One region of the Siccibacter colletis genome, then DNA from elsewhere that is predicted to be linked to it. Evidence: predicted binding sites of a transcription regulator. Region 1 holds the regulator's gene; each other region holds the start of a gene.
What was found. Region 1 encodes sigma-54, which starts transcription at its own class of promoters, with help from an activator protein. Its sites were predicted from a motif close to GTTGGCACANNTTTCGCTNT; they were not measured.

Region 1 (7,196 bases):
TTACCGCCGGGCTTTGACTTTCAGCAGGCAGGAAAGGATGTCCTGGAAATTGAACGTGAAGGCCTGGCGCAGCTTGACCGCTACATCAACGACGATTTTACTCAGGCCTGCGAGAAGATGTTTTACTGCCCGGGTAAAGTGGTGGTTATGGGCATGGGCAAATCGGGCCATATCGGCAAAAAGATGGCGGCCACGTTCGCCAGCACCGGTACGCCTTCCTTCTTTGTGCATCCTGCCGAAGCCAGCCACGGCGACCTCGGCATGGTCACCGCTCAGGATATCGTCATCGCTATCTCCAATTCTGGCGAATCCAATGAGATCCTGGCGCTGATCCCGGTGCTTAAGCGCCTGCAGGTGCCGCTCATCTGCATCACCAGTCGCCCGGAAAGCGCCATGGCGCGCGCAGCCGACATTCACCTGTGCGTGAAAGTGCCCAAAGAGGCGTGCCCGCTCGGGCTGGCTCCGACCTCAAGCACCACTGCAACGCTGGTAATGGGCGATGCGCTGGCGGTGGCCCTGCTGAAAGCACGCGGCTTTACACCGGAGGATTTCGCCCTCTCGCATCCGGGCGGCGCGCTGGGCCGTAAACTTCTGCTGCGCGTGAACGATATTATGCATACCGGCGATGAAATCCCGCGCGTCAGCAAAGATGCCACGCTGCGCGATGCGCTGCTGGAGATTACACGTAAAAACCTCGGCATGACGGTGATCTGCGACGATCTGATGAAAATCGAAGGCATCTTCACTGACGGTGACCTGCGCCGCGTATTCGATATGCGGGTTGATCTGCACCAGCTGAACATCGCCGACGTGATGACCTCCGGCGGCATTCGCGTACGACCTGGTACTCTCGCCGTCGACGCGCTCAACCTGATGCAGTCCCGCCACATTACTTCTGTCCTGGTTGCTGATGGCGACCAGTTGCACGGTGTGATACATATGCATGATCTGCTGCGCGCCGGCGTAGTGTAATGAAGGATAAGCGTGAATGAGTAACCTGAATGCGTCTCTGGCGACCTGCTACGGCCCCGTCAGCACGCACGTAATTGAGCGGGCGGCACAGATTCGTCTGCTTATTCTCGACGTTGATGGCGTGATGTCTGACGGCCTGATTTATATGGGTAATAATGGAGAAGAGCTGAAGGCGTTTAACGTCCGTGACGGCTACGGTATCCGTTGCGCCCTCACCTCAGGTATTGAGGTGGCCATCATCACCGGGCGGAAAGCGAAACTGCTGGAAGACCGCTGTGAAACTCTCGGCATTACACATCTTTACCAGGGACAAAGCGATAAACTTGTCGCCTGGCGCGATTTACTGGATAAACTGTCAGTTAGCCCGGAAAATGTGGCTTACGTCGGTGACGATTTAATCGACTGGCCGGTAATGGAAAAAGTCGGGCTGAGCGTGGCGGTTGCCGATGCGCATCCGCTGCTGATCCCCCGCGCTGACTACGTTACCCGCATCAGCGGCGGACGCGGCGCGGTACGCGAAGTATGCGATTTGCTGCTGCTGGCGCAGGGCAAGCTTGAAGAGGCCAAAGGGCAATCCATATGAGTAAAACCAGACGTTGGGTAATCGTGTTGCTCGTGCTGGCGGTGCTGGTGTTAATCGGGATAAACCTCGCCGATAACGACACCACCAGCCAGGTAGCGACCAACAGCGGTGAGCCGACGTACCAGAGCGAGCAGTCCAACACGGTGGTGTACAGCCCTGAAGGCGCGCTGAACTACCGTCTGGTGGCGCAACACGTTGAATACTATTCTGACGACGCGGTCTCATTTTTCACCAAGCCGGTGATGACCTCGTTTGATAAGGCAAAAGTGCCGACCTGGTCAATCAGAGCAGACAAGGCCAAATTAACAAACGATCAGATGCTGTATCTTGAGGGCCACGTCGAGGTTAACGCCCTGACGCCCGATTCACAGTTACGTAAGATCACCACAGACAAAGCACAAGTTAACCTCGTGACGCAGGATGTTTCCTCCGACTCGCTGGTAACGCTTTATGGCACAAGCTTTAACTCCAGCGGTATGAAGATGCGTGGTAACTTACGCAGCAAGAACGCCGAGCTGATTGAAAAGGTTAGAACATCCTATGAAATTCAGAACAAACAAACGCAGCCTTAATCTGCTGCTGGCGAGCGTATTACTGGCATCCAGCCCGCTGGCGCTGGCGCTGACGGGTGATACCGAAAAGCCAATCCATATTGAATCCGATCAGCAGTCGCTGGATATGCAGGGCAACGTCGTGACCTTTACCGGCAATGTGGTGGTGACGCAGGGCACCATCAAAATCAATGCCGATAAAGTCGTGGTTACCCGTCCGGGTGGTCAGGAAGGCAAAGAAGTCATCGACGGCTACGGCAATCCCGCGACCTTCTACCAGATGCAGGACAACGGCAAGCCGGTAAAAGGCAACGCCTCGCAGATGCACTATGAACTGCAGAAAGACTTCGTGGTGCTGACCGGTAACGCCTATCTTGAACAGCTCGACAGCAACATCAAGGGCGACAAGATCACCTATCTGGTGAAAGAGCAGAAAATGCAGGCGTTCAGCGAAAAAGGCAAACGCGTGACCACCGTGCTGGTGCCGTCGCAGATGCAGGAAAAAAATGGCCAGGCCGCGCCTGAGGCCCAGAGAAAGAGTAACTGATCCGCTATGGCTACACTTATCGCAAAAAACCTCGCTAAAGCCTACAAAGGCCGCCGCGTGGTGGAAGACGTCAGTCTGACGGTTAACTCCGGCGAAATCGTCGGTCTGCTTGGCCCTAACGGCGCTGGTAAAACCACCACCTTCTACATGGTCGTGGGCATCGTGCCGCGCGACGCCGGCAACATCATTATTGATGACGAAGATATCAGCCTGCTGCCGCTGCACGCCCGTGCGCGTCGCGGGATTGGCTATCTGCCGCAGGAAGCGTCTATTTTCCGCCGCCTGAGCGTCTACGATAACTTAATGGCGGTGCTGCAGATCCGTGACGATCTCACCGACGAACAGCGTGAGGATCGCGCGAAAGAGCTGATGGAAGAGTTCCATATCGACCATCTGCGCAACAGCCTCGGGCAGTCGCTCTCCGGGGGTGAACGCCGCCGCGTTGAGATCGCCCGCGCCCTCGCCGCCAACCCGAAATTCATCCTGCTGGATGAACCCTTCGCCGGGGTTGACCCGATTTCGGTTATCGACATCAAACGCATCATTGAGCATCTGCGCGACAGCGGCCTCGGCGTGTTGATTACCGACCACAACGTACGTGAAACACTGGCGGTGTGCGAGCGTGCGTATATCGTCAGCCAGGGGCATTTGATTGCCCACGGCACCCCTGCCGCCATCCTCGAAGATGAGCAGGTGAAGCGCGTGTATCTTGGGGAAGAGTTCAGACTCTGATACGGTAGCCATTAATGTGTATCGCCTGAACCTCTTCTGGCGCGGTGTCTCTCACCGTGATGACAGGTTCAGGTGTAAAACCTGAGGATATCCGCTCTGATTATGAAGCAAGGTTTGCAACTTAGGCTCAGCCAACAGCTTGCTATGACGCCCCAGTTGCAGCAGGCTATCCGTCTGTTGCAGCTGTCTACGTTAGAACTTCAGCAGGAACTGCAGCAGGCGCTGGAAAGTAATCCGCTGCTTGAGCAAACCGATCTTCACGACGAGATTGCCACCCAGGAAACCACCGACAGCGAGGCGCTGGATACCCGCGAAGCGCTGGAAAAGCCTGACATGCCGGAAGAGCTTCCGCTGGATGCCAGCTGGGATGAGATCTACACCGCCGGCACCCCGTCGGGCAACGGCGTCGATTATCAGGACGACGAACTGCCCATCTACCAGGGTGAAACCACCCAGTCGCTACAGGATTACCTGATGTGGCAGGTAGAGCTGACGCCCTTCTCTGACACCGATCGCGCCATTGCTACCTCCATCGTTGATGCCGTGGACGAGACCGGCTATCTCACCGTCCCGGTGGACGATATTCTTGAAAGCATCGGCAATGACGAGCTGTCGCTGGAGGAAGTGCTGGCGGTGCTTAAGCGCGTACAGCGTTTCGACCCCGTTGGCGTTGCCGCCCGGGATCTGCGCGACTGCCTGCTGATCCAGCTGTCGCAATATGCCAAAGATACGCCCCGCCTCGCCGAAGCCCGCTTGATCGTGAGCGATCACCTCGATCTGCTCGCCAACCACGATTTCCGCAGCCTGATGCGCGTAACCCGGCTGAAAGAAGATGTGCTCAAAGAGGCGATGGCGCTGATCCAGTCCCTGGATCCGCGTCCGGGCCAGTCGATCCAGACCGGCGAGCCGGAGTATGTGATCCCGGATGTACTGGTACGCAAACACGCCGGACGCTGGGTCGTCGAGCTGAATGCCGACAGCCTGCCGCGCCTCTCCATCAATCAGCACTATGCGTCACTTGGCGGCAGCGCACGCAATGAAGCGGACAGCAACTTCATTCGCAGCAACCTGCAGGAAGCGAAGTGGCTAATTAAGAGCCTGGAAAGCCGCAACGATACGTTGTTGCGCGTCAGCCGCTGCATCGTCGAGCAGCAGCAGGCCTTCTTTGAGCAGGGCGAAGAGTACATGAAACCGATGGTGCTGGCGGATATCGCCCAGGCCGTCGAGATGCACGAATCCACGATTTCACGCGTGACCACGCAGAAGTATCTGCACAGCCCGCGCGGTATTTTTGAACTGAAGTATTTCTTCTCAAGCCACGTCAATACCGAGGGCGGCGGCGAAGCCTCCTCCACGGCAATCCGTGCGCTGGTGAAGAAATTGATCGCGGCGGAGAACCCCGCCAAACCGCTGAGCGACAGTAAACTGACAACCCTGCTGTCCGACCAGGGCATCATGGTGGCCCGTCGTACCGTTGCCAAGTACCGAGAGTCTTTATCCATCCCGCCGTCTAACCAGCGTAAACAGCTGGTGTGACTTAACCGATAAGGAAGACACTATGCAGCTCAACATTACCGGTCACAACGTCGAAATTACCGAAGCGCTGCGCGACTTCTTGACGACGAAGTTTGCCAAACTGGAACAATACTTCGAAAGGATTAACCAGGTTTATATTGTGCTGAAAGTGGAGAAGGTGACGCATATTTCGGATGCCACACTGCACGTGAACGGCGGGGAGATCCATGCCAGCGCGGAAGGTCAGGATATGTATGCCGCTATCGACGGTTTAATTGATAAACTGGCGCGGCAGCTCAACAAACATAAAGATAAACTAAAACAACATTGACTGTCCGGGCGTATAGCTGATGCGTTGACGGCTCGTGGCCCTGGCCCGAGCCGTTTCCCGCTCAATCGCCCGCACGCGCGGGCGCGGTCAGAAGCGCATCACGAGACGCTCAGGTGAAACGATATGATGAACAATGAATCCGCTCTGCAACTGAGCACCGTCCTGAATCAGGAATGTACACGAAGTGGCGTCCACTGCCAGAGTAAAAAACGCGCGCTGGAAATTATCAGCGAACTGGCGGCAAAGCAGCTCAGCCTGCCGCCGCAGGTGGTGTTTGAAGCGATACTGACCCGCGAACGCATGGGCAGTACCGGTATTGGTAACGGCATCGCCATTCCTCACGGCAAGCTGGAAGAGGACACGTTGCGCGCCGTGGGCGTTTTTGTGCAACTGGAAACGCCCATCGCTTTTGACGCGATTGATAACCAGCCGGTGGATCTGCTGTTTGCCCTGCTGGTGCCTGCCGATCAGACAAAAACGCACCTTCATACGCTGTCGCTGGTGGCGCGGCGTCTGGCAGATAAAACCATCTGCCGTCGCCTGCGGGCGGCGACCAGCGATGAGGAGCTGTACCAGATCATTACTGAAGGCAGCGATGAGACTGAATAACAAAGGCCGACACGTGGTCTGCGATGGTGCCGTCACGGTATCATCTGATGTCCGGGGGAGAGACAGTTCATGGTGCTGATGATTGTCAGTGGCCGTTCGGGCTCAGGGAAATCCGTAGCCCTGCGCGCGCTGGAAGATATGGGTTTTTACTGCGTAGACAACCTGCCGGTGGTGCTGCTGCCGGAGCTGGCGAACTCCCTGGCCGACAGGCAGATTTCTGCTGCGGTCAGCATTGATGTGCGTAACATGCCGGAATCGCCGGAAGTGTTCGAACAGGCGATGAGCAACTTGCCCGACACCTTCTCGCCGCAGCTGCTGTTCCTTGATGCCGACCGCAATACCCTGATTCGTCGCTACAGCGATACCCGTCGTCTGCATCCGCTTTCCAGCAAGAATCTGTCGTTGGAAAGCGCCATTGATGAAGAGAGCGATCTGCTGGAGCCGCTGCGCTCGCGGGCCGATCTGATCATCGACACCTCGGAAATGTCGGTGCACGAGCTGGCCGAAATGCTGCGCACCCGCCTGCTGGGCAAGCGCGAGCGCGAGCTGACGATGGTGTTTGAATCCTTCGGCTTTAAGCACGGCATCCCGATTGACGCCGATTACGTATTTGACGTGCGCTTTCTGCCTAACCCGCACTGGGATCCGAAGCTGCGTCCCATGACCGGCCTCGATAAGCCCGTCGCCGCGTTTCTCGATCGCCATACCGAAGTGCACAACTTTATCTACCAGACGCGCAGCTACTTAGAACTCTGGCTGCCGATGCTGGAAACGAACAACCGCAGCTATCTCACGGTTGCCATCGGCTGTACCGGCGGTAAGCACCGCTCGGTCTATATCGCTGAACAGCTGGCGGACTATTTCCGCTCGCGCGGTAAAAACGTTCAGTCCCGTCATCGTACCCTGGAAAAACGTAAAGCATGACCGTTAAACAGACCGTTGAAATCACCAACAAGCTGGGGATGCATGCCCGCCCGGCCATGAAGCTGTTTGAACTGGTGCAGAGCTTTGATGCGGAAGTGCTGCTGCGTAATGAAGCAGGCACCGAGGCTGAAGCGAGCAGCGTAATCGCCCTGCTGATGCTCGACTCCGCTCAGGGCGGGCACATTGAGGTTGAAGCCAGCGGCCCCCAGGAGCAGGAGGCGCTCACGGCGGTCGTCGCCCTGTTTAATGCCGGGTTCGACGAAGAGTAATGCTTTCTTCCTTCCCTCTCTGAAAAACGCCGATCGGCGTTTTTTATTGCCCGTCGTTTACAGATTTTCTACATTTTGTGCGCTCTTCACTTTCAGAATAAACCTTAAGAAAAACTTAAGACTCTCGTTGAAAGTTCATTTAACTAACCTGGCGATACTGGTG
Region 2 (7,196 bases), 610 kb from region 1:
TTACCGGGCGTCACGTCAGCCAGTTGCACTGGGGCGGCGGCACCCCGACTTACCTGAACAAGGCGCAAATCAGCCGCCTGATGGCGCTGCTGCGCGGCAATTTCAATTTTAACGCCGATGCTGAAATCTCTATCGAAGTTGATCCGCGCGAAATCGAGCTGGACGTATTGGACCATCTGCGCAGCGAAGGTTTCAACCGCCTGAGTATGGGGGTGCAGGACTTCAACAAAGAGGTGCAGCGCCTCGTCAACCGCGAGCAGGATGAAGACTTCATCTTCGCGCTGCTGCGTCGCGCGCGCGATATCGGCTTTACCTCGACCAATATTGATTTAATCTACGGCCTGCCGAAACAGACGCCGGAAAGCTTTGCCTTTACGCTGCAGCGCGTGGCGGAGCTGAATCCGGATCGCCTGAGCGTGTTCAACTACGCGCACCTGCCGACGCTGTTTGCCGCCCAGCGCAAAATCAAAGACGCCGATCTGCCGTCCGCGCAGCAGAAGCTTGATATTCTGCAGCAGACCATCACCTCGCTTACCGCCTCCGGCTATCAGTTTATCGGGATGGACCATTTCGCCCGCCCTGATAACGAACTGGCAATTGCCCAGCGCGAAGGGGTGCTGCACCGCAATTTCCAGGGTTACACCACCCAGGGCGACACCGATCTGCTGGGAATGGGCGTCTCGGCCATCAGCATGCTGGGTGACTGCTACGCCCAGAACCAGAAAGAGCTCAAGCGCTACTATCAGCAGGTCGACGAACAGGGTAACGCTCTGTGGCGCGGGCTGGCCCTGACCCGTGACGACTGTATCCGTCGGGACGTGATTAAATCGCTGATCTGTAACTTCCGCCTGACGTATGCGGAGATTGAACGCGAATGGGATATCCGCGTGGCGGACTATTTTGCGGAAGATTTACAGCTGCTGGCCCCGCTGGCAAAAGACGGGCTGGTGGACGTGAACGAGACGGAGATAGTGGTAACGCCGAAAGGGCGCTTGCTGATCCGCAATATCTGCATGTGCTTTGACGTGTATCTGCGTCAGAAAGCGCGCTTGCAGCAGTTCTCGCGGGTGATCTAAGCGGAAAGCAGGAGAGGGAAACCCTCTCCTGATGCGGTTAACTCAAAAAATTAACCAGCGCCGCGCACAGAATCGCGGCGATTGCCGTCTGCGGCGTGTGGCTTGCAGCAGCGCCAACTTCAGCGCTGCTGGATGCCATATGTAATAGTGATTCCAGCATACAACCCTCAAAAACCCTTCCCGTGAACGCGCCCGATCATACGCAACTTGCTGCTGCAGTAAAGTACAAAATAGCAGCAGTTTTTAGTGTTAATTCCCGACGCTCGATCACTCCATGCCTAACTCTTTGAGCTTACGGGTTAAGGTGTTGCGACCCCATCCCAACAGCCGTGCCGCTTCCTGTTTATGGCCCTGGGTATGACGCAGCGCCGTGGTCAGCAGGGTGCGCTCCATTTCGGGCTGCGCCTCGGAGAGCAGATTCTGATGGCCGGAGCGCAACGCGCGATCCGCCCACTGGGCAAGCAGCGTCGCCCAGCTGTCCGGCAGCGTCTGCGACGGGTTGTCCGGCACCGAGGTTTCAAACAGTTCCGGCGGCAGATCCTGAATCAGCACTTCCTGACCCGCCGCCATCACCGTCAGCCAGCGGCAGGTGTTTTCCAGCTGGCGCACGTTACCCGGCCAGGCGAGACGCGTCAGCGCCGCTTCGGTTTCGGGATGCAGCAGCTTCGCCTCCACGCCCAGCTCTTTTGCCGCGATCTGCAGGAAGTGGCGGGCGAGGCGCGGAATGTCTTCCCGACGCTCGCGCAGCGGCGGCAGGTGGACGCGAATCACGTTCAGGCGGTGGAACAGATCCTCACGGAATTTCCCCTCCTGCACGCGCAGTTCAAGGTTCTGGTGCGTCGCGGCGATGATGCGCACATCGACTTTCACCGGCGCATAGCCGCCGACGCGGTAGAACTGCCCGTCGGCCAGCACGCGCAGTAGACGCGTCTGCACATCCAGCGGCATATCGCCGATCTCATCCAGAAACAGCGTCCCGCCGTCGGCCTGCTCGAAGCGACCCTGGCGGATCTGGTTCGCGCCGGTAAACGCGCCTTTCTCGTGGCCGAACAGCTCGGACTCAATCAAATCTTTGGGGATCGCCGCCATGTTCAGCGCGATGAACGGGGCTTTCACCCGCGGGCTGTGGCGATGCAGCGCATGGGCCACCAGCTCTTTACCGGTACCGGACTCGCCGTTAATCAGCACGCTGATGGACGAGCGCGACAGACGGCCGATAATACGAAACACATCCTGCATCGCCGGCGCTTCGCCGATGATATCGGTGGTGGGGCCGAACACCTGTACGTTGCGCGGCTGCTGCTGCTCCTGATAGTGGCTGATCGCCCGCTCCACCAGCGCCACCGCTTCGTCGATATCGAAAGGTTTTGGCAGATAGTCGAACGCGCCCTGCTGATAAGCGCTCACCGCGGCGTCGAGGTCAGAGTGCGCCGTCATGATGATCACCGGCAGCATCGGGTGGCGCTGCTTAATCTGTTTTAACAGCGCTAAACCGTCCATGCCCGGCATACGAATATCCGACAGCAGCACGTCCGGGGTTTTGGTGGTCAGCGCGTTCAGCACCTCATTACCGCTTTCAAAGGTGGTGCAACTTAAACCGGCGCCGGTCAGTGCGCGTTCCAGCACCCAGCGAATGGAGCTATCGTCATCGACGATCCAGACTATCCCTCGTTGCATAAAGACCTCTATTTACGAATGGGCAGGTAGAGCGAAAACTCGGTATGACCCGGCCAGCTGTTAAATTCGATTTTTCCGGAATGCTGGTCAATCAGGCTGCGGGCAATGGACAGCCCCAGCCCGGTGCCGCCTTCGCGGCCGCTGACCATCGGATAAAAGAGCGTGTCCTGCAGATGCGCGGGAATGCCCGGCCCGTTATCTTCCACATCAATACGCGCGGCGAGCCGGTAGCGGGTGCCGTGCAGCGTAAGCTGAAACGCAGTGCGGGTGCGCAGAACGATTTCACCCCCCGCCGGGCCCAGCGCCTGTAAGGCATTGCGTACGATGTTGAGCAGCACCTGCTCAATCTGGTCGGGATCGTGCGCGAACTCCGGCAGGCTCGGGTCGTAGTCGCGCACCAGGGTGATGTTCTCCGGCAGCTCCATCGACACCAGCTTCACGACCCGCTCTGCGACTTTGTGAATGCTCTCGGTGACGTGCATGCCCGGCTGTTGTGGCCCCAGCAGCCTGTCCACCAGATTACGCAGGCGGTCGGCCTGCTCAATAATTACGTTGGTGTACTCCGTCAGCGACGGATCGGGCAGGGCGCGGGTCAGCAGCTGCGCGGCACCGCGCAATCCGCCGAGCGGGTTTTTAATCTCGTGGGCGAGGCCGCGCACCAGATCGCGCGCCGCCACCTGCTGCGCATGCTGGAGCTGCTCCTGGCTGAGGCGACGCTGATTATCCATCGGCGCCATCTCCAGCAGGATAAAGCCGTCCGGCAGGCGCTGCGCGGTCAGGGAAAGAATGTGGGAACGCCCGTCGATGACCAGCGTGACCTCATTATCCGTAAAGCCCTGGCCGGCGTTGAGGCTCTCCTGCATCAGATGAATATTGAGCGAGAAGTAGCTCAGAAGCTCCGGCAGCGGCGTGCCGAAAAGTTTGCGTGAACTCTGCGCCAGCAGCTGTTGCGCTGCCGGGTTGGCGTAATGCACCGCCAGGTCATCATCGACCAGCAGGATGCTGTTAATTAACGCATTGAGGATCTGCCCGGCATCGGGTAGCGCGCCTGTTGCCATCCAGCAGTCTCCCAGGGTTTGCACCAATTTAGTGCATTATAGGCAATCGGTTCAGTAAGGCTATGTTATTTGTCCCCAGCGCGTGCGATGACAAACAATAACGCCTTACTGAATCATCCTTTGGTATCCGTTCGTTGCGGAGAAAAAAGCCCATCCGAAGATGGGCCAAAAGTTTCCACGGCAACAAAAAATCTTTCGCGTTGTTATTCGCAGCGGCGATGAACGCGCGCTGCGGGCAACTTACACGCTGTAGTACAGTTCAAACTCAACCGGGTGCGGCGTCATGCGCACGCGGTCGTTCTCTTCGATACGCAGCGCGATATAAGCATCGATAGCGTCGTCGGTGAACACGCCACCGGCGGTCAGGAACTCGCGGTCCTGATCCAGGGCGTTGAGGGCTTCTTCCAGCGAGCCAGCAACCTGTGGGATCTCTTTCGCTTCTTCCGGCGGCAGGTCATACAGGTTTTTGTCCATCGCTTCGCCCGGATGGATTTTGTTCTTGATACCGTCAAGGCCGGCCATCAGCAGTGCCGCGAAGCACAGGTACGGGTTAGCCGCCGGGTCCGGGAAGCGCACTTCGATACGACGTGCTTTCGGAGAGGCAACGACCGGAATACGGATAGAAGCGGAACGGTTACGGGCTGAGTACGCCAGCATAACCGGTGCTTCGTAACCCGGAACCAGACGCTTGTAGGAGTTGGTGGTCGGGTTCGCCAGGGCGTTGATGGCTTTCGCGTGTTTGATCACGCCGCCGATGTAGAACAGCGCCTGCTCGGACAGACCGGCATATTTGTCGCCAGAGAACAGGTTAGTACCGTTCTTTGACAGGGACATGTGGCAGTGCATACCGGAGCCGTTATCGCCAAACATCGGTTTCGGCATGAAGGTCGCGGTTTTACCAAAGCGGTGCGCGACGTTATGAACCACATATTTGTAGATCTGAATTTCGTCCGCTTTCTTGGTCATGGTGTTGAAGCGGGTCGCCACTTCGTTTTGACCGGCGGTAGCTACTTCGTGGTGGTGCGCTTCAACCACCAGGCCCATCTCTTCCATCACCATACACATGGTGGAGCGGATGTCCTGAGAGGAATCAACCGGCGGAACCGGGAAGTAACCGCCTTTCACGCCCGGACGGTGGCCTTTGTTGCCGCCTTCGTATTTGGTCCCGGAGTTCCATGCGCCTTCGATATCGTCGATAGCCACGTGAGAGCCGGAAATGGAGCTGCCGAAACGGATGTCGTCGAACAGGAAGAATTCCGGCTCTGGCCCGAACAGTACGGTATCGGCGATACCGGTTGAACGCAGGTACTCTTCAGCACGTTTCGCAATGGAGCGCGGATCGCGGTCGTAGCCCTGCATGGTGCCCGGCTCAAGGATGTCGCAGCGGATGATAAGTGTAGGTTCTTCGTAGAACGGGTCAATGACAGCGGTAGAAGCGTCAGGCATCAGCACCATGTCGGATTCGTTGATACCTTTCCAGCCACCAATCGAGGAGCCATCAAACATTTTGCCTTCTTCGAAGAAGTCAGCATTAACCTGATGGGAAGGGATCGTGACATGCTGCTCTTTACCTTTAGTATCGGTGAAGCGTAAATCGACAAACTTCACTTCATGTTCATTCAGCATCGTCAAAACGTGTTCAGCGGACATACTTGCACTCTCCCGGATTTTGTCATTGTCGTCGTGGTAACGAGGTTTTCAAACACTGTATCAAAGTGGCGTTCTCGCTCTGATGTAGATAAAGCGAAAAGTGTGCCAACTTTCAAATTACCTTAAAAAGGCGCTATCATGCGCACCATAGTGCAAACGAGCTGCACCACCGTGGACAGATTGCACCAATATAGTGCCTTTGTGTAAAAAATGGGCACTGTATTGGTGCAATTTGCGTTAGTGGGCGCACGTTTGCTGCGTGAAAAGGATCACAAAGCCCTCCTGCAATACTTGTTTGCGAAGGATCTTTGTGATCTTGTTCAGTCCTGCGATTAATCCGTGTACAATAACGCGCTATTTCTAATGCCTGAGGCAAAGTTGTGATCGAAAATCTGCGTAACATCGCCATCATCGCGCACGTCGACCATGGGAAAACAACCCTGGTTGATAAGCTGCTCCAACAGTCTGGTACGTTCAGCGAACGTGCGGAAACCACCGAGCGTGTGATGGACTCCAACGATTTGGAGAAAGAGCGTGGGATTACCATCCTCGCTAAGAACACCGCTATCAAATGGAATGATTTCCGTATCAACATCGTTGATACCCCCGGCCACGCCGACTTCGGTGGCGAAGTTGAACGTGTAATGTCCATGGTTGACTCAGTACTGCTGGTCGTTGACGCAATGGATGGCCCTATGCCGCAGACGCGCTTCGTGACCAAAAAGGCGTTTGCCCACGGTCTGAAGCCAATTGTTGTTATCAACAAAGTTGACCGTCCTGGCGCGCGTCCTGACTGGGTTGTTGACCAGGTATTCGACCTGTTCGTTAACCTCGACGCGACCGACGAGCAGCTGGACTTCCCGATCGTTTACGCTTCTGCGCTGAACGGTATCGCGGGTCTGGACCACACTGACATGGCGGACGACATGACCCCGCTGTATCAGGCTATCGTCGACCACGTACCGTCGCCGAACGTTGACCTGGACGGCCCGCTGCAGATGCAGATCTCTCAGCTGGACTACAACAACTACCTGGGCGTGATCGGCATCGGCCGCATCAAGCGCGGTAAAGTTAAGCCGAACCAGCAGGTTACTGTCATCGACAGCGAAGGCAAAACCCGTAACGGTAAAGTCGGTAAAGTACTGGGCCACCTCGGTCTGGAGCGTATCGACAGCGAACTCGCGGAAGCGGGCGACATCATCGCGATCACCGGTCTGGGCGAACTGAACATCTCCGACACCATCTGCGATCCGCAGAACGTCGAAGCGCTGCCGGCGCTGTCCGTTGATGAACCGACCGTAACCATGTTCTTCAACGTCAACACCTCTCCGTTCTGTGGTAAAGAAGGTAAGTACGTGACTTCACGTCAGATCCTCGACCGCCTGAACAAAGAGCTGGTGCACAACGTTGCGCTGCGCGTTGAAGAAACCGAAGACGCTGACGCGTTCCGCGTATCCGGTCGTGGCGAGCTTCACCTCTCCGTACTGATCGAAAACATGCGTCGTGAAGGTTTCGAGCTGGCGGTTTCCCGTCCGAAAGTTATCTTCCGTGAATTCGAAGGCCGCAAGCAGGAGCCGTTCGAGAACGTGACCCTGGATATCGAAGAGCAGCATCAGGGCTCTGTGATGCAGGCGATGGGTGAGCGTAAAGGCGACATGAAAAACATGGATCCGGATGGCAAAGGCCGCGTACGTCTCGACTACGTGATCCCAAGCCGTGGCCTGATCGGCTTCCG
Region 3 (7,196 bases), 510 kb from region 1:
GCATAGATCACCCGATTCTGCCTGGAAACGCCCCGCCATTCAGACAAATGCACCCATCGGACCACTTCATAAACCAGGTTATACTCAGCGATAATTACCGGCACAGCGCTGCCCCGTTGTTATTGAGGAAATGTATGAGTCAGGCACTGAACAACCTTCTGGCGTTACTGAATCTGGAAAAAATTGAGGAAGGCCTGTTTCGCGGCCAGAGTGAAGATCTGGGGCTGCGCCAGGTGTTTGGCGGTCAGGTCGTTGGTCAGGCGCTGTATGCGGCGAAAGAAACTGTCCCCGCCGAGCGTCTGGTGCACTCGTTCCACAGCTACTTCCTGCGCCCTGGCGACAGCCAGAAACCTATCGTTTATGACGTGGAAGTGCTGCGCGACGGCAACAGCTTCAGCGCCCGCCGCGTCGCGGCGGTGCAGAACGGTAAGCCCATCTTTTACATGACGGCCTCGTTCCAGGCTCCCGAGCCGGGCTTTGAGCATCAGAAAACCATGCCGTCTGCGCCGTCACCGGACGGGCTGCCGTCAGAGACCGACATCGCGCGTAAGCTGGCGCACCTCCTGCCGCCTCAGGCCGCCGAGAAGTTTCTGAGCGACAAGCCGCTGGAGATCCGCCCGGTGGAGTTTCACAACCCGCTCAAGGGGCATACCGCCGAGCCGGCGCGTCAGGTGTGGCTGCGTGCGAATGGCAACGTGCCGGACGATCTGCGGGTGCATCAGTACCTGCTTGGTTACGCTTCGGACTTTAACTTCCTGCCGGTGGCGCTGCAGCCGCACGGCATCGGCTTCCTGGAGCCGGGCATGCAGGTAGCGACCATCGATCATTCGATGTGGTTCCACCGTCCGTTCAACATCAACGAGTGGCTGCTCTACAGCGTGGAGAGCACCTCGGCCTCCAGCGCGCGCGGTTTTGTGCGCGGCGAGTTCTACACCCATGATGGCGTGCTGGTGGCCTCAACGGTACAGGAAGGGGTAATGCGCAAGCGCAGCTAGCCCTGCCCCTGTTCTCACGCACCCACCTTTTCTGTTTCGCCAACGGCGGGTGCGCAGGCTTACCCGCCCTATACACCGTTGCATACCTGCCATAAAAAAACCTCCCGCATGCGGGAGGTTTGAGGCTCAGGAGATACTCAAAAAAATCAGGCGTTGTAGGCGTTCTCGCCGTGGCTGTTAACGTCCAGCCCTTCACGCTCCTGGTCTTCAGGAACGCGCAGGCCAACGGTCATGTCTGCCAGTTTGTAGCCGATGAAGGCCACCACGCCGGACCAGACGATAGTGAGCCCGATGCTTTCCAGCTGTACCAGCACCTGATGGCCCATAGTCACCCCTTCCGCATAGCCCACGCCACCCAGTGAAGTGGAAGCAAAGAAGCCGGTCAACACACAGCCCACGATGCCGCACACGCCGTGTACGCCGAACACATCGCACGGATCATCGACGCGCAGCCAGCGTTTCAGCATAGTCACGCCCCACAGCCCTGCCAGACCCGCCGCGATACCGACGATCAGCGCCCCGCCGACACCGATGTAGCCACAGGCCGGAGTAACGCCCACCAGACCGGCAATGGCACCGGAACAGGCACCCAGCAGCGACGGCTTGCCGCGCAGCGCCCACTCGCCGAAGACCCAGGCAAGGATCGCCGCAGCGGTTGCCACCACGGTGTTCACAAATGCCAGGCCCGCGATTTCATTGGCGGCGCTGGCAGAACCGGCGTTGAAACCAAACCAGCCGACGTAGAGGATTGCCGTACCGATAAACACCATCGGCAGGTTGTGCGGTTTGAACGCTTCTTTGCCGAAGCCGACGCGTTTGCCAATCATGTAGGCACCCACCAGGCCCGCTACCGCGGCGTTAATGTGCACCACGGTGCCGCCGGCGAAGTCCAGCGCGCCGTGGGAAGCCAGCAGACCGCCACCCCAGACCATGTGCGCAATCGGGATGTAGGAGAGCGTCAGCCACACCACCACGAAAATCAGCACCGCCGAGAAGCGAATACGTTCTGCCAGTGCACCGACGATCAGACCCACGGTAATGCAGGCGAAAGAGCCCTGGAAAGCGACGTGGATATACTGATAGAAGCTGCCCATCAGCGCCGTGATCTCAATGCCTTTCAGCATCGTCCAGTCGAAGCTGCCGAAGAAGTTATTGCCGCTGCCGAAGGCCAGCGAGTAGCCGTAGACCACCCACAGTACGCATACCAGCGCGAAGGTGACGGTGACCTGAGTCAGCATCGAGAGTACGTTTTTACCGCGGATCAGACCGCCGTAAAACAGCGCAATGCCCGGGATCGTCATAAACAGTACCAGGGCGGTGCAAATCATCATAAAGGCGTTGTCGGCTTTATCCGCCACTGCTGGTGCAGCCAGCGCAATACCCGGCAGCAGTGCCAGCGCGCTAAGCCCTAATTTCATGGCTACTTTTTTCATTTTCATCATTCCTGTCACGAGAGGCTTAACGATTACAGGGCGGCTTCATCCGACTCGCCGGTGCGAATACGGATAACGCGTTGCAGTTCGGCAACAAAAATTTTGCCGTCGCCAATTTTGCCGGTGTAGGCTGCTTTACTAATAATATCAATCACTTCATCCAGCTGATCGTCTGCGATAGCCACATCAATCTTCACCTTAGGCAAGAAGTTGACGCTGTACTCCGCACCGCGGTACAGCTCGGCATGGCCCTTCTGGCGACCAAAGCCTTTTACTTCAGTCACGGTCAGTCCCTGAATACCAATCGACGAGAGCGCTTCACGCACGTCTTCCAGCTTGAACGGTTTGATTACCACGGTAACCAGCTTCATAGATCCCCTCCACTCAGAATTGGGCAATTGCCGCAGCGAACATGAGAGGGATAAAGCAAGCGCCGTGCCAGAAATCGAAACAGGAGGTGATTGTTAACGCTAAGGCGGAATGTAAGGGTGTGTCAGTGTGGGCCGGGCGGGAAAAAGGGAGCGGCACAGTGCGGGCATAAAAAAACGCACCATCAGAGTGCATGGTGCGTTGCAATTTTGCACCACGGCAACAACCTGCCGCCGCAGTGCGTTGTTTTAGTGCATCAAGCGGTAGCCGGCTCGTCGCGGCTGGCCGCTTGCAGCTCTTCGCCAGCCAGCTGCAGCTGGTACATCTGCCAGTAGCGCCCCTGCTGCGCCAGCAGGTCGGCATGGGAACCGCGCTCCACTGCCTGGCCGCGATGCAGCACGAGGATGGTATCGGCTTCGACGATAGTCGACAGACGATGGGCGATCACCACCAGCGTGGTGCGCTTACGTACCGCCGCCAGCGCCAGGGAAATCGCCTGCTCGGTGCCGGAGTCGATGTTGGCGGTCGCCTCATCGAGGATCAGGATCTGCGGGGTCTCCACCAGCACGCGAGCCATCGCCAGCAGCTGTTTCTGCCCGACCGACAGGTTATTGCCCTGCTCACCCAGACGCGTATGGATACCGTCGCTCATGCTACGCGCCAGCCCGGCGAGCTGCACCGTCTCCAGCACGTCCCACACTTTCTCTTCGCTGATGTCGCGCCCGAGGGTGACATTGGCAAAGAAGGAGTCGGCCATCACCACCGGGTCCTGCTGCACCATCGCGACACCGTGACGCAGCGCGGCGTGGCTCAGCCCGGCCAGAGGCCGCCCGTCGAGGCGGATCTCCCCTTCGGTCAGCGGGTAGTAACCCATTAACAGACTGGCGAGGGTGCTTTTTCCGCTGCCGGTATGCCCGACCAGCGCCACAAAGCTGCGCGACGGAATGTGCAGATCGATATCCTGCAGCACCAGACGATCTTCGCGGTAGGCAAACGACACATGGTCAATAGCAATATCGCCGCTGGTCAGCGGACGATCATCGCTGCCGTACTCCTGACGCGGACGGTCCATCAGTTCGAACACGCGCTCCCCGGCGACGACCGCCTGTTGCAGCATCGATTGCTGGGTAGTGAGTTCGATCAGCGGTTCGTTCAGCCGCCCGAGGTAGCTGATAAACGCATACAGCACACCGACTTCAATGGTGCCTTCCGGGCTGAAGCCGAACAGCATCAGCAGGCCGCACAGCACCAGCGCCGAGAACAGGCTGAGCAGCGGGCGCAGCAGGAAACCGTCCAGCCGCAGGGTCTGCATACGCGCGGTGTAGTGCGAGCGGCTCGCCTGCCCCATGCGTTCCCCGAAGCGCGCCTGCTGGCGGAACTGCTGGATGACCCCCATGCCGTTGATCACTTCGTTGAAACCGTCATTGATGTCCGCCAGGTAGGAGCGCATCCGGCGCACGATCGGCGTGCTGTAGCGCTGATAAATCACCATCACGATCATCACCGCCGGGAAGATCGCAATCGCCACCAGCGCCATGCGCCAGTCGAGGCTGAACATCGCGACCAGCATCGCGCCCACCAGCGCGGCGCTGCGCAGCACCGTAGCCACCACCATCACATAGAGATCGCGGATCACCTCGGTATCGTTGGTCACCCGCGAGATAAGCTGCCCCACCGGCTGGGTATCGAAGGCGCTGAGCGGCTGACGCAGCGCCGCATCCATCGCGTCGGTGCGCAGCTGCTGCACCACGCCGACCGCCGCCTGGTTGAACAGCAGCGACTGCCAGTAGTGCAGCCCTGCCGCCAGCAGCTGCAGGCAGATGTAGGCGAACGCCATCCCGGCCAGCAGGCCCAGCGGCATATACTCTTTCGCGACCATGTTATCGATGAAGTAGCTGATCAGCGCCGGGCCGCTCACTTCTGCCGCAGCGGCAATCCACAGCATCAGCACGGCGATGTAGATCTGCTTACGCCACGGCGAACCGTACGCCAGCAGGCGCTTGAGCGTCGGCCATACCTTGACCGGCTTCGGCGTCTCACGCATGGTGCGCCTCCTTGTCATCGTCGTCGTCCGTTTCCGGCTCGTCATCCAGCGCCGCTTCCAGCTGCTGGTAACGGTACATATCCCGATACCAGCCCGGCTGAGCGGCGAGGCTGTCGTGGTCGCCGCGCTGGGCAATCTGCCCATGTTGCAGCACCAGAATTTCACTGGCTTCGGTCAGGGCGGACAGCCGGTGGGCGCTGATAATGATGGTGCGCCCCTCGCCCCACTGGCGCAGGTTGTGCAGGATCTGATGTTCGGTACGGCCATCCACCGCCGACAGCGCATCGTCGAGGATAAGGATTTCCGCCTCCAGCAGCAGCGCGCGCGCAATCGAGAGGCGCTGCTTCTGTCCGCCGGAGAGCATCACGCCGCGCTCGCCCACTTCGGTGTCATACCCCTGGGGCAGGCGCAGAATATCTTCATGCACGCTGGCGAGCTTCGCCACCTGCTCAATCTCCGCCTGGCTGGCCCCCGGCCTGCCGAGTGCGATGTTGTTCGCTACGGTATCGGAGAACAGGAACGGGGTCTGGTTCACTACCGCCAGGCGACCGCGCCAGGCGTTGAGCTGCAGACGCGGCAGTGGAATATCGCTGAAGCAGATCGCGCCGTCACCAACGTCGAAATGGCGCTGGATCAGTGACAGTACGGTAGTTTTCCCCGCACCGGTCGGGCCGCACAGGCCCAGCATCTGCCCCGGCTGAAGGGTAAAGTGCACCGCGCTCAGCGTCGGCCTCGCCGCCTGGGGATAAACAAAATTGTTGATGGCAACGCTAAGCGTGCCCCGCCCTTCCGGCACCGGCTCGCTGCCGTCGCTCACCACCGGCGCTTCGGCCAGCATGTCGCGAATGCGTGTATAGGCCGCGCTACCGCGCTCGACGATGTTAAACATCCACGCCAGGGCCAGCATCGGCCAGATCATCAGCCCGAGGTACATGGTAAAACTGGTGAGCTCCCCGAGGGTCAGGGTATCGTTCACCACCATCCAGCTACCGCCGCCGATGGCCAGCAGGTTCGCCATACCAATGGCGATGTAAATAGTGGGGTCGAAACGGGCATCGACGCGCGCCACGCGCATGTTTTTCGCGCCGGTATCCTGCGCATCGGCAGCAAACAGCGCCGACTGACGATCCTCCAGGCCAAACGCTTTGATCATGCGGATGCTGGTCAGGCTCTCCTGAGTGCGATCGTTGAGCGACGAAAACGCCGCCTGGGCCAGCTTGAAGCGGTTGTGCAGCTGGTCGCCGTAGCGCTTAATGATGATGGCCATGATCGGCATCGGCAACAGTGCCAGCAGCGTCAGCTGCCAGCTGATCTGGGTGGACATCACCACCAGCACCACGCAGCCCATCACCAGGGAATCCACCAGGGTTAACACCCCTTCCCCGGCGGCGAACACCACGCGGTCAACGTCGTTGGTGGCGCGCGCCATCAGGTCGCCGGTGCGGTGACGCAGGTAAAATTCAGGATGTTGACGGCTGAGCTGGCGGTAAAAGTCCTCGCGCAGCTCGACCGCCAGCTGGTAGGAGGCACCAAACAGCAGCACGCGCCAGACGTAGCGCAACAGATAAACCACCACGGCAATCGCCACCAGCAGCCCCACCCACTTCATCAGCCAGGCCGTTGAGTAGTGCTGTTGGGTAATGCCGTCCACGACGATACCGACCACTTTTGGCGGCACCAGCTGGAGAATGGCAATGAGGATAAGCAGGAGGACAGCCCCAAGGTAGCGACGCCACTCCCGGGTGAAGTACCAGCTTAACTGAGCAAATAATCGCACGCGGTGATTTCCTGGTTGGGTAATTCAACAATCAATAACAGATGGGTGGTCCTGCGGGTGCTCAGGACGTTTGATTCTAGTCTGAGCACGAAGTATGTCAAAAATGAGAATAAAAACAGCCGTTACGCAGCGTCTATCGGCAGTGCCGTGGTGTACTTGATCTGCTCCATCGCAAAGCTTGAGGTCACATCAGACAGGCCCGGCACGCTGTTTACCAGTCGCTTATAGAAGTCATCGTAGCGCTTCATATCAGCAACCTGCACCTGCATCAGGTAGTCGTACTCGCCCGCCATGCGCCAGAAGCCGAGCACCTCGGGCATCTGCGCGACCACACCGACAAACTGGCTGTACCAGGCGCTGCTGTGCTGCTGGGTTTTGATCAGCATAAACGCGGTTAACCCCAGCCCCAGTTTTTCGCCGCTGAGCAGCGCCACGCGCCCACGAATGATGCCTTCATCTTCGAGCCGCTTCAGCCGTTTCCAGCACGGGGTGGTCGTCAGATTAACGGCATCCGCCAGCGCCTGCAAAGAGAGCGTGCAGTTCTCCTGCAACAACGAAAGCAATTTACGATCAATTTT

Region 2: the regulator sigma-54 is predicted to act here: its motif matches at 5,552-5,571, upstream of glnA (glutamate--ammonia ligase).
Region 3: the regulator sigma-54 is predicted to act here: its motif matches at 2,852-2,871, upstream of glnK (P-II family nitrogen regulator).

Annotation. Positions count from the first base shown of each region.
Region 1 is NZ_CP074352.1:445,481-452,676, reverse strand. Features, by position in the region: gene kdsD (arabinose-5-phosphate isomerase KdsD) at 1-972, shown strand, start outside; gene kdsC (3-deoxy-manno-octulosonate-8-phosphatase KdsC) at 989-1,555, shown strand; gene lptC (LPS export ABC transporter periplasmic protein LptC) at 1,552-2,127, shown strand; gene lptA (lipopolysaccharide ABC transporter substrate-binding protein LptA) at 2,096-2,653, shown strand; gene lptB (LPS export ABC transporter ATP-binding protein) at 2,660-3,385, shown strand; gene rpoN (RNA polymerase factor sigma-54) at 3,488-4,921, shown strand; gene hpf (ribosome hibernation promoting factor) at 4,944-5,231, shown strand; gene ptsN (PTS IIA-like nitrogen regulatory protein PtsN) at 5,355-5,840, shown strand; gene rapZ (RNase adapter RapZ) at 5,910-6,764, shown strand; gene npr (PTS phosphocarrier protein NPr) at 6,761-7,033, shown strand.
Region 2 is NZ_CP074352.1:3,903,952-3,911,147, reverse strand. Features, by position in the region: gene hemN (oxygen-independent coproporphyrinogen III oxidase) at 1-1,076, shown strand, start outside; gene KFZ77_RS18670 (YshB family small membrane protein) at 1,114-1,236, opposite strand; gene glnG (nitrogen regulation protein NR(I)) at 1,344-2,753, opposite strand; gene glnL (nitrogen regulation protein NR(II)) at 2,762-3,811, opposite strand; gene glnA (glutamate--ammonia ligase) at 4,052-5,461, opposite strand; gene typA (ribosome-dependent GTPase TypA) at 5,842-7,196, shown strand, end outside.
Region 3 is NZ_CP074352.1:955,214-962,409, reverse strand. Features, by position in the region: gene tesB (acyl-CoA thioesterase II) at 135-995, shown strand; gene amtB (ammonium transporter AmtB) at 1,142-2,428, opposite strand; gene glnK (P-II family nitrogen regulator) at 2,461-2,799, opposite strand; gene KFZ77_RS04650 (SmdB family multidrug efflux ABC transporter permease/ATP-binding protein) at 3,054-4,841, opposite strand; gene KFZ77_RS04645 (SmdA family multidrug ABC transporter permease/ATP-binding protein) at 4,834-6,618, opposite strand; gene KFZ77_RS04640 (Lrp/AsnC family transcriptional regulator) at 6,741-7,196, opposite strand, start outside.